Regions from separate parts of the Actinoplanes sp. SE50/110 genome, predicted to be linked through region 3. Evidence: riboswitches for the same ligand, from Rfam matches in the RefSeq annotation. Region 3 holds a riboswitch; each other region holds the start of a gene.
What was found. Region 3 has a riboswitch for cobalamin ahead of ACSP50_RS25940 (VWA domain-containing protein). Riboswitches for the same ligand answer to the same signal wherever they lie in the genome.

Region 1 (2,253 bases), 1.8 Mb from region 3:
CGCGCCACGGCGTGACAACCAGGCGCTCGGCCTCCGCCAGGAGCCTCGACTGCCGGCTTTCGAGCCGACCCAACGGCACCAGCGCACCCGCGGCGAACTGCCCGTTTCCGGTCACCACACCGACCAGCGCGCCAGCGGCGTCCTGCTCGTTTCCGGTCACCACGCCGACCAGCGCGCCAGCGGCGTCCTGCTCGTGTCCGGTCGTCACGCCGGCCAGCGGGTCGGTCGCAGCCGGACCGCCTCCACCGGGGGCCGGCCCGGCGGGAACCTCGGCCGTGGCGAGACCGAGCGCCGCGGCGACACGCGCGGAGACCCGGGCCGCGCCGTCGGTCAGCTCGCGCAACCGCCACGCGGCCGCGCCGCCGCCGCGCTGCGCCTCCCGCTCGGCCAGGAACGCGTGCGCGCTCGCCAGCAGAGCCTCGATCACCGAGTCGTGGGTCACGCGCAGCCCGGTGTCGCGCCCCCCGAACGTCAGGGCGAACCGGTCGCCGGCCGGGGAGCCGGCGAGCGGGACGGCGGTGACGTCGGCCGCGAGCGGGACCGGCCCGAGAGCGAACAGGAACTTGCCGGGCAGCGCGGCCAGCCCGGGATCGGCGCAGATCGCCGCGTCGAGGCGCCGGACCAGGTCCCGCACGGTGTCGCTCGCCATCGGCGGGGCGGCGATGTTGCGTACCGCGTCGTGGGTTGCCGATGGCAGCAGCCCGGCGGCGCGCAGGCGGGCCGCCACCGTCTCCACCCGGTCTTGCGGGAGTGCTCTGAGCTGCAGGTTCGCTCGGGAGGTGAGCTCCAGGCGCCGGTCGCCGAACTCCTCGGCCAGCTCGCGCAGGCAGCCCAGCTGGGCGCCGGTGAGCATGCCGCCGGGCAGCCGGACCCGCGCCAGCAGCCCGTCGGCGGCGGCGTGCAACCGCAGCGCGCCGGGGCAGGCGTCGGTGTCGGACTGTCGAAGGCGACTCACGGCCCGGATACTACGGGCGGCCCCCGACAGGACCGGAGCCTCGGGTCGGCAGCCCCCTGAATCGTCAGCGGCGTCACAACGTTCGGTAGCGTGTGCGACGACAAGTGAATTCGAGCGGCACTGCCGCGGAGGAAGCCGGTGCGAGTCCGGCGCGGTCCCGCCACTGTCACCGGGTGAGCTGCCCGGGAGCCAGGAACTCCGGTCGCCGTGATTCTTACTACCCGGGGCGCGGACCCCGAGGGGAGCGCACGCGTGTTTCTGCTGCTGTCGACGTCCGACACGGACCTGCTCAGCGCCCGGGCCAGCGGCTCGGCATGGCGGCTGGGCAATCCGGCCCGCACCGGGGTGGCCGATCTGCCGGCCCTGCTGGACGGGGTGGAGCTGGTCGTGGTCCGCATCCTGGGCGGCCGCCGGGCCTGGGAGGAGGGCCTCGACGAGCTGCTCGGCGGGGATCTGCCGGTGGTGGTGCTGGGCGGCGAGATGGCGCCGGACGCCGATCTGATGAAGCTGTCGTCGGTCCCGGCCGGCATCGCCGCGGACGCGCACACCTATCTGGCGCAGGGCGGCGCCGACAATCTGCGGTCGCTGCACGACTTCCTGTCCGACACGGTGCTGCTGACCGGCAACGGCTTCGCCCCGGCGGTGGAGAGCCCGCAGTGGGGGATCCTGCCGCGAGCAGCAGAGGGATCAGGGTCGGACGGCCCGACGATCGCGGTCCTCTACTACCGCGCGCACCACATGGCCGGCAACACCGCGTTCGTCGATGCGCTCTGCCGGGCGATCGAGGCGAAGGGCGCCCGCCCGCTGCCGATCTTCACGGCCTCGCTGCGCACCGCCCCCGACGACCTGCTGGCCGAGCTGCGCAAGGCGGACGCCCTGGTGGTGACGGTGCTGGCGGCCGGTGGCACCCGACCGGCGACGGCGAGCGCCGGCGGTGACGACGAGGCCTGGGACGTCGGCGTGCTGGCCGAGCTGGACGTGCCGATCCTGCAGGGCCTCTGCCTGACCAGTTCCCGCGCCACCTGGGAGGCCAGCGACGACGGCCTGAGCCCGCTGGACGCGGCGACGCAGGTGGCGATTCCGGAGTTCGACGGCCGGATCATCACGGTCCCGTTCTCGTTCAAGGAGATCGATCAGGACGGGCTCTCGGTGTACGTCGCGGACCCCGAGCGGGCGTCTCGGGTGGCCGGCATCGCGGTGTCGCACGCCCGCCTGCGGCACATCCCGCCGGCCGAGCGCAAGGTCGCGCTGATGCTGTCGGCCTATCCGACGAAGCACTCGCGGATCGGCAACGCGGT
Region 2 (2,253 bases), 640 kb from region 3:
CCCGAGACGTATGAGGAGCCGGCCTGGATCGGGGTCCGCTGGCGGGTCCGCAGCCGGACGGTCGCGCACGTCTACGTGCCCGACCTGGAGCGCAACCCGGCCTATGCGCGGCATGCCGTCGGCGGCGAGGCGCCGACCGTGATCACGTTCCGGGTGCCCGCCGCGGATCTGCTCGGCCTGACCGCGGCGGGCTTTCCGTACTTGCGCGCCCCCTGGGGGGCCAACGTCGCGGCCGCGGTCCTCGGGGAGCACACCGACTGGGACGAGATCGCCGAGTTGCTCACCGACAGCTACGGCGAGCAGGCCCCGAAGTTCCTGGCCGCCCGGGTCACGCCGGGCGGGGCGCCCCGCCCGGCGGTGTGAGCAGGCGGTCCCCCTGGTTTGGGCCGCGCGCCTGAGGCCGGCGACGGATCCACTGCCCGCGACTTCAGGAGCAGGCGCGCCAGCGGTTCTCGTGGCGGGCGTCGGCCAGCGGGCGGCGGTGGCGCCAGCCGTGGCGTTCCAGGTCGGGGGTCTCCTGCAGGCGGCTGACCGGGCCGAGGCAGAGCCAGGCGACCGGGCGGACGGCGGGCGGGATCCCGAGCAGATCCCGCAGGAACGGCTCGCGGTAGAAGGAGACCCAGCCGACGCCCAGGTTCTCGGCGGTGGCGGCCAGCCACAGGTTCTGGATGGCCAGGCAGACCGAGTAGAGGCCGGCGTCGGCGATCGCGTGGCGGCCCAGGACGGCCGGGCCACCGCGCCGCGGGTCGTAGGTGACGACGACGGACAGGGTGGACTCCAGGATCCCGTCGATCCTGATCCGGGCGAAGCGGGTGGCGGCCGCGCCGTCGAGGGTGGCGGCGAACACCTCACGCTCGTGACACACGTGTTCGTGGAACGCCTCGCGCAGGGCGCGGTCGCGGACGATCAGGAAATCCCACGGCTGGGACAGGCCGACACTGGGGGCGGCGTGTGCGGCGGTCAGGATGCGGTCGAGCACGGGCGGCGGCACCGGGTCACCGGTGAACTCGGCGCGGACGTCGCGGCGGCGGTGGATCACGTCGTACAGCGCCATCGGAAGTTGATCTTGATCGTGCATGTGGGCAGGCTCCCGCTGCTCAGGCCCGGAGGGGGCCGATGGGCGCGAGGCCGGTCTTCGGACTCCCGGATCGACGCCTCACCGCCCGCCTTCCCGGCCGGCCGGCCAGTGGCTGCGCTCACGCGCGTGGGCGGCGGCTCCCCGGTCACCGCGGCGGGCCCGTGCCGGATTCACACCGGCTTCCCAGATTCTCCCCGCCGTCGCCGGTGGGGCACCTCGCAACAAGTTCGTGCCACCCGAGACGCTACCGTCCCACCGACCGCCAGACGCGCTCGGCCCAGTCCCGGTCGGCCGGGTCGTCATACCTGCAGGTGACGGCGATGAGATGACCGGGCTTCGCCACGTAACCGTAGAACTCGTGCTGCTCGCCGGCATCCAGGCAGAACGCGCGACGGACCACCTCACCGTCCCGCTCGGTGAGCTCACCCGCACGCTCGTCCGGCAGCATCCCGCTCATCTCGGCGATGCCGGTGTCCGGGGCGAGCCCGGCCGGCAGGGTGAACGGCTCCACCTGCACCGTCCGGCCCGGCCCGACGAAGCGCAGGACGTCGGCCGCCTGAACCCGCAGGCCCGCGGTGCGCTCGACGGACCAGTCGGCGGTGACCGGCTGCCGGACGGCGACCGGCAGCGGGTACCCGATCCTGCTGAGCACGTCGTCCCGGTCCCACACCTCGGTCAGGACGCCCGGACGGCGTTGACCGCCGACCGGCCACCGCACTTTCCCCGACCCGGCGTCGCCTTCCCGGTCACCGTCGGCGCGGTGCCGCCGGGCCCGGCGCATCCCCCGGTGCAGACCCTGGTGCCGGTCAAGGACAGCGGTGGTCGTGATCGGATCGCGTGTCACCGGCCGCGCCGTCGACTGACGACTTCGCGGCCGGTGCCGGCTTGCCGTGGGTCCGACCGGGCTGTCACCCTCGGGCGGCGACCTTCGGGGCCGGGGTCCTGGCGAAGAGCCACTCGACCGTCACGGTGGCCGACAGCCGCTGGCGGCCGGGTTCGATCGGGACCGGTGAGTCGGCGGGGAACATGGCGGAACTGACCGCCCGGATCTGGTCGCCGGGGGCCGGCAGGTCCGGGGCCGACTCGGTGACCTTGACGACGCGGCCCAGGGGCCGGCCGGCCTGCTTCGCGTACGCCTCCGCCTTCCCCTTCGCGTCGGCGAACGCCCTGCTGCG
Region 3 (2,253 bases):
TCGCGCGGCGGCGATCCGGGCCGCGTACTCCCGCTCGTCGTCGGCGAAACGGGCCGCGAACCCGGCCGGATCCAGCTCGTATGCCAGCCGCCGGCGCACCACCTCGGCCCGCAGCCGCGCATCCCGCGGCGCCGCCACCGTGACCACCAGCCCGAACCGGTCCACCAGCTGCGGCCGCGGCTCGCCCTCCTCCGGGTTCATCGTGCCCACCAGCAGGAACCGCGCCGCGTGCTTGACCGAGACCCCGTCCCGCTCCACGTGCGCGCGGCCCATCGCGGCCGCGTCCAGCAGCAGGTCCACCAGGTGGTCCGGCAGCAGGTTGACCTCGTCCACGTAGAGGACGCCCCGGTGGGCGGCGGCGAGCAGCCCCGGCTCGTACGCCTTCACCCCGTCGGCCAGCGCGCGCTGGATGTCGAGGGTGCCGACCACCCGGTCCTCGGTCGCCCCCACCGGCAGCTCGACCAGCGTCGCCGCCCGGTGCCCGGCCGGCGTGTCCGCGGGATGCGGCCCGTCCGGACAGTCCGGGTCGGGCGCGGCGGGGTCGCAGGCGAACCGGCAGCCGCGCACCACCGTCACCGGCGGCAGCAGCCCGGCCAGCGCCCGGACCACGGTGCTCTTGGCGGTCCCCTTCTCACCGCGGACCAGGACGCCGCCCACCGCCGGCGACACCGAGGTCAGCAGCAGCGCGAGGCGCAGATCGTCCAGGCCGACCACGGCCGAGAACGGGTACGGAGTAGTCACAGGGTGTTCCCTCCCGGCGGGTGTCCACGCCCGCACGTCGGCTGTCACGAGCGGCCGGAGTCTCCTGACTCCCGGATCGCCGTTTCCCGCCCACCTTCCAGCCCGCGGGCCGTGGTGTGCCGCCGCCACCTCGGCCCGGAAGCCGTGGTGTGCCGCGGCCCTGCGCGCCGGCCGCACCGGCCGCAGGGCCGTGGCGTGCTGTCGCGTCAGCGGGTCGCTCCCCGGTCACAGTGGCGGGACCGTCCCGGACTCGCACCGGGTTCCTCCGCAACCGCTCGGACGCCAATCTTTCCCACCCCGGACCTGCCCGTCAAACAGCGACCAGGCAGATCACATGTCCATCAGGGTCGGTGAGGACCGCCTGGCGCTCACCCCACGGCTGATCCGCCGGCGCGTCCACGACCGTCGCCCCGGCCTTCTCCGCGGCCGCGGTGGTCGCGTCCACGTCGTCGACCCGGAAGCTGGCCGCCACCCCGGCGAGTCCGGCTGTCGGCGGCCGCTGGTGGAGCATGAGTTCGGTGGTGGTGCCCGGCACGTCCAGCCGGGCGATCTCGCCGAACTGCGCGGTCACGGTGAGCCCGAGCGCGTCCCGGTACAACCCGAGCGCCCGGTCGAGGTCGGCAACGGAGACGATGATGCGCTGCAATCCCTGTACGGCCATGCGCCGACCCTACTGATCGAGGTTCCGGTGACCGCCCGCGGATGGTGGGGTGCGGCGATCCGCCCTGAAAGCTGACCGGCCGGCTCCGCCACCATCGCCGTGGCCGGGAACAGCGGTCCGTCATCCGCCGCGGCGCACGCCATCAGGATCCCGAATCTGACCGAAACTGTTCGGCGTAGCGGTCCCGCAGGTCGCGCCAGCCGTGGTCCATCGCCGACCGCCCGCGGATCGCGCTGACCGACTCGCCGTCGAGCAGCCGCCGCAGCACCCCGGTGCACAGATCCCAGCCGGCAGCCACCATCGCATCCATGTCACGATCGGTCAGCGTGTGCCGCAGCGTCAGTCGGGTCCCGCCTGCGGCCGCGGCGAGCTCCCAGCGCAGCAGGTCTTCACCCCAGGTGTATTCCAGCAGGTGGGGTGGCTCGACCCGGACGATTTCGGCGGGCAGCGCGGTCCGCTCGTCGCCGTCGACCAGGGTCAGCGTCGCGGGGCCGGGCGCGGTCAGCGGGCGGTCCGCGGTGAACGGCGCCCACCGATCGAGGCGCTCCGGGTCGGTCAGCGCGTCCCAGACCTCGCCGGGCGGCTGGGGCAGATCGCGGATGAGGATCAACGTCCAGCGGTCACCGTCGGCGGCGACCCGGGCTTGCGGCTGTGGTCCGGTCATGGCTCCTCCTCGAGAAGGTGTTCGCCGAGGGCGTCCCGATGCCGGCTCCAGAGCCTGCGGTATGGCGTGAGCCACGCGTCGAGCTGCCGGAACGGGCCGGCCTCCAGGTGGTAGATGCGCTGCTGGGCATGGGCGCGGACGGTGACGACGCCGGCGTCGCGCAGGACCCGCAGGTGCTTGGAGACGG

Region 1: linked by a shared signal. The riboswitch ahead of cobN (cobaltochelatase subunit CobN) and the one ahead of ACSP50_RS25940 (VWA domain-containing protein) in region 3 are both predicted to bind cobalamin.
Region 2: linked by a shared signal. The riboswitch ahead of bluB (5,6-dimethylbenzimidazole synthase) and the one ahead of ACSP50_RS25940 (VWA domain-containing protein) in region 3 are both predicted to bind cobalamin.

Annotation. Positions count from the first base shown of each region.
Region 1 covers NZ_LT827010.1:7,597,477-7,599,729, reverse strand. Annotated here, with positions in the region: gene ACSP50_RS33955 (precorrin-3B synthase) at 1-955, opposite strand, end outside; cobalamin riboswitch at 1,037-1,177, shown strand; gene cobN (cobaltochelatase subunit CobN) at 1,208-2,253, shown strand, end outside.
Region 2 covers NZ_LT827010.1:5,146,360-5,148,612, forward strand. Annotated here, with positions in the region: gene ACSP50_RS23100 (MmcQ/YjbR family DNA-binding protein) at 1-363, shown strand, start outside; gene bluB (5,6-dimethylbenzimidazole synthase) at 428-1,054, opposite strand; cobalamin riboswitch at 1,109-1,312, opposite strand; gene ACSP50_RS23110 (hypothetical protein) at 1,323-1,922, opposite strand; gene ACSP50_RS23115 (SIMPL domain-containing protein) at 1,987-2,253, opposite strand, start outside.
Region 3 covers NZ_LT827010.1:5,787,207-5,789,459, forward strand. Annotated here, with positions in the region: gene ACSP50_RS25940 (VWA domain-containing protein) at 1-789, opposite strand, end outside; cobalamin riboswitch at 799-1,007, opposite strand; gene ACSP50_RS25945 (glyoxalase/bleomycin resistance/extradiol dioxygenase family protein) at 1,052-1,402, opposite strand; gene ACSP50_RS25950 (SRPBCC family protein) at 1,545-2,066, opposite strand; gene ACSP50_RS25955 (helix-turn-helix transcriptional regulator) at 2,063-2,253, opposite strand, start outside.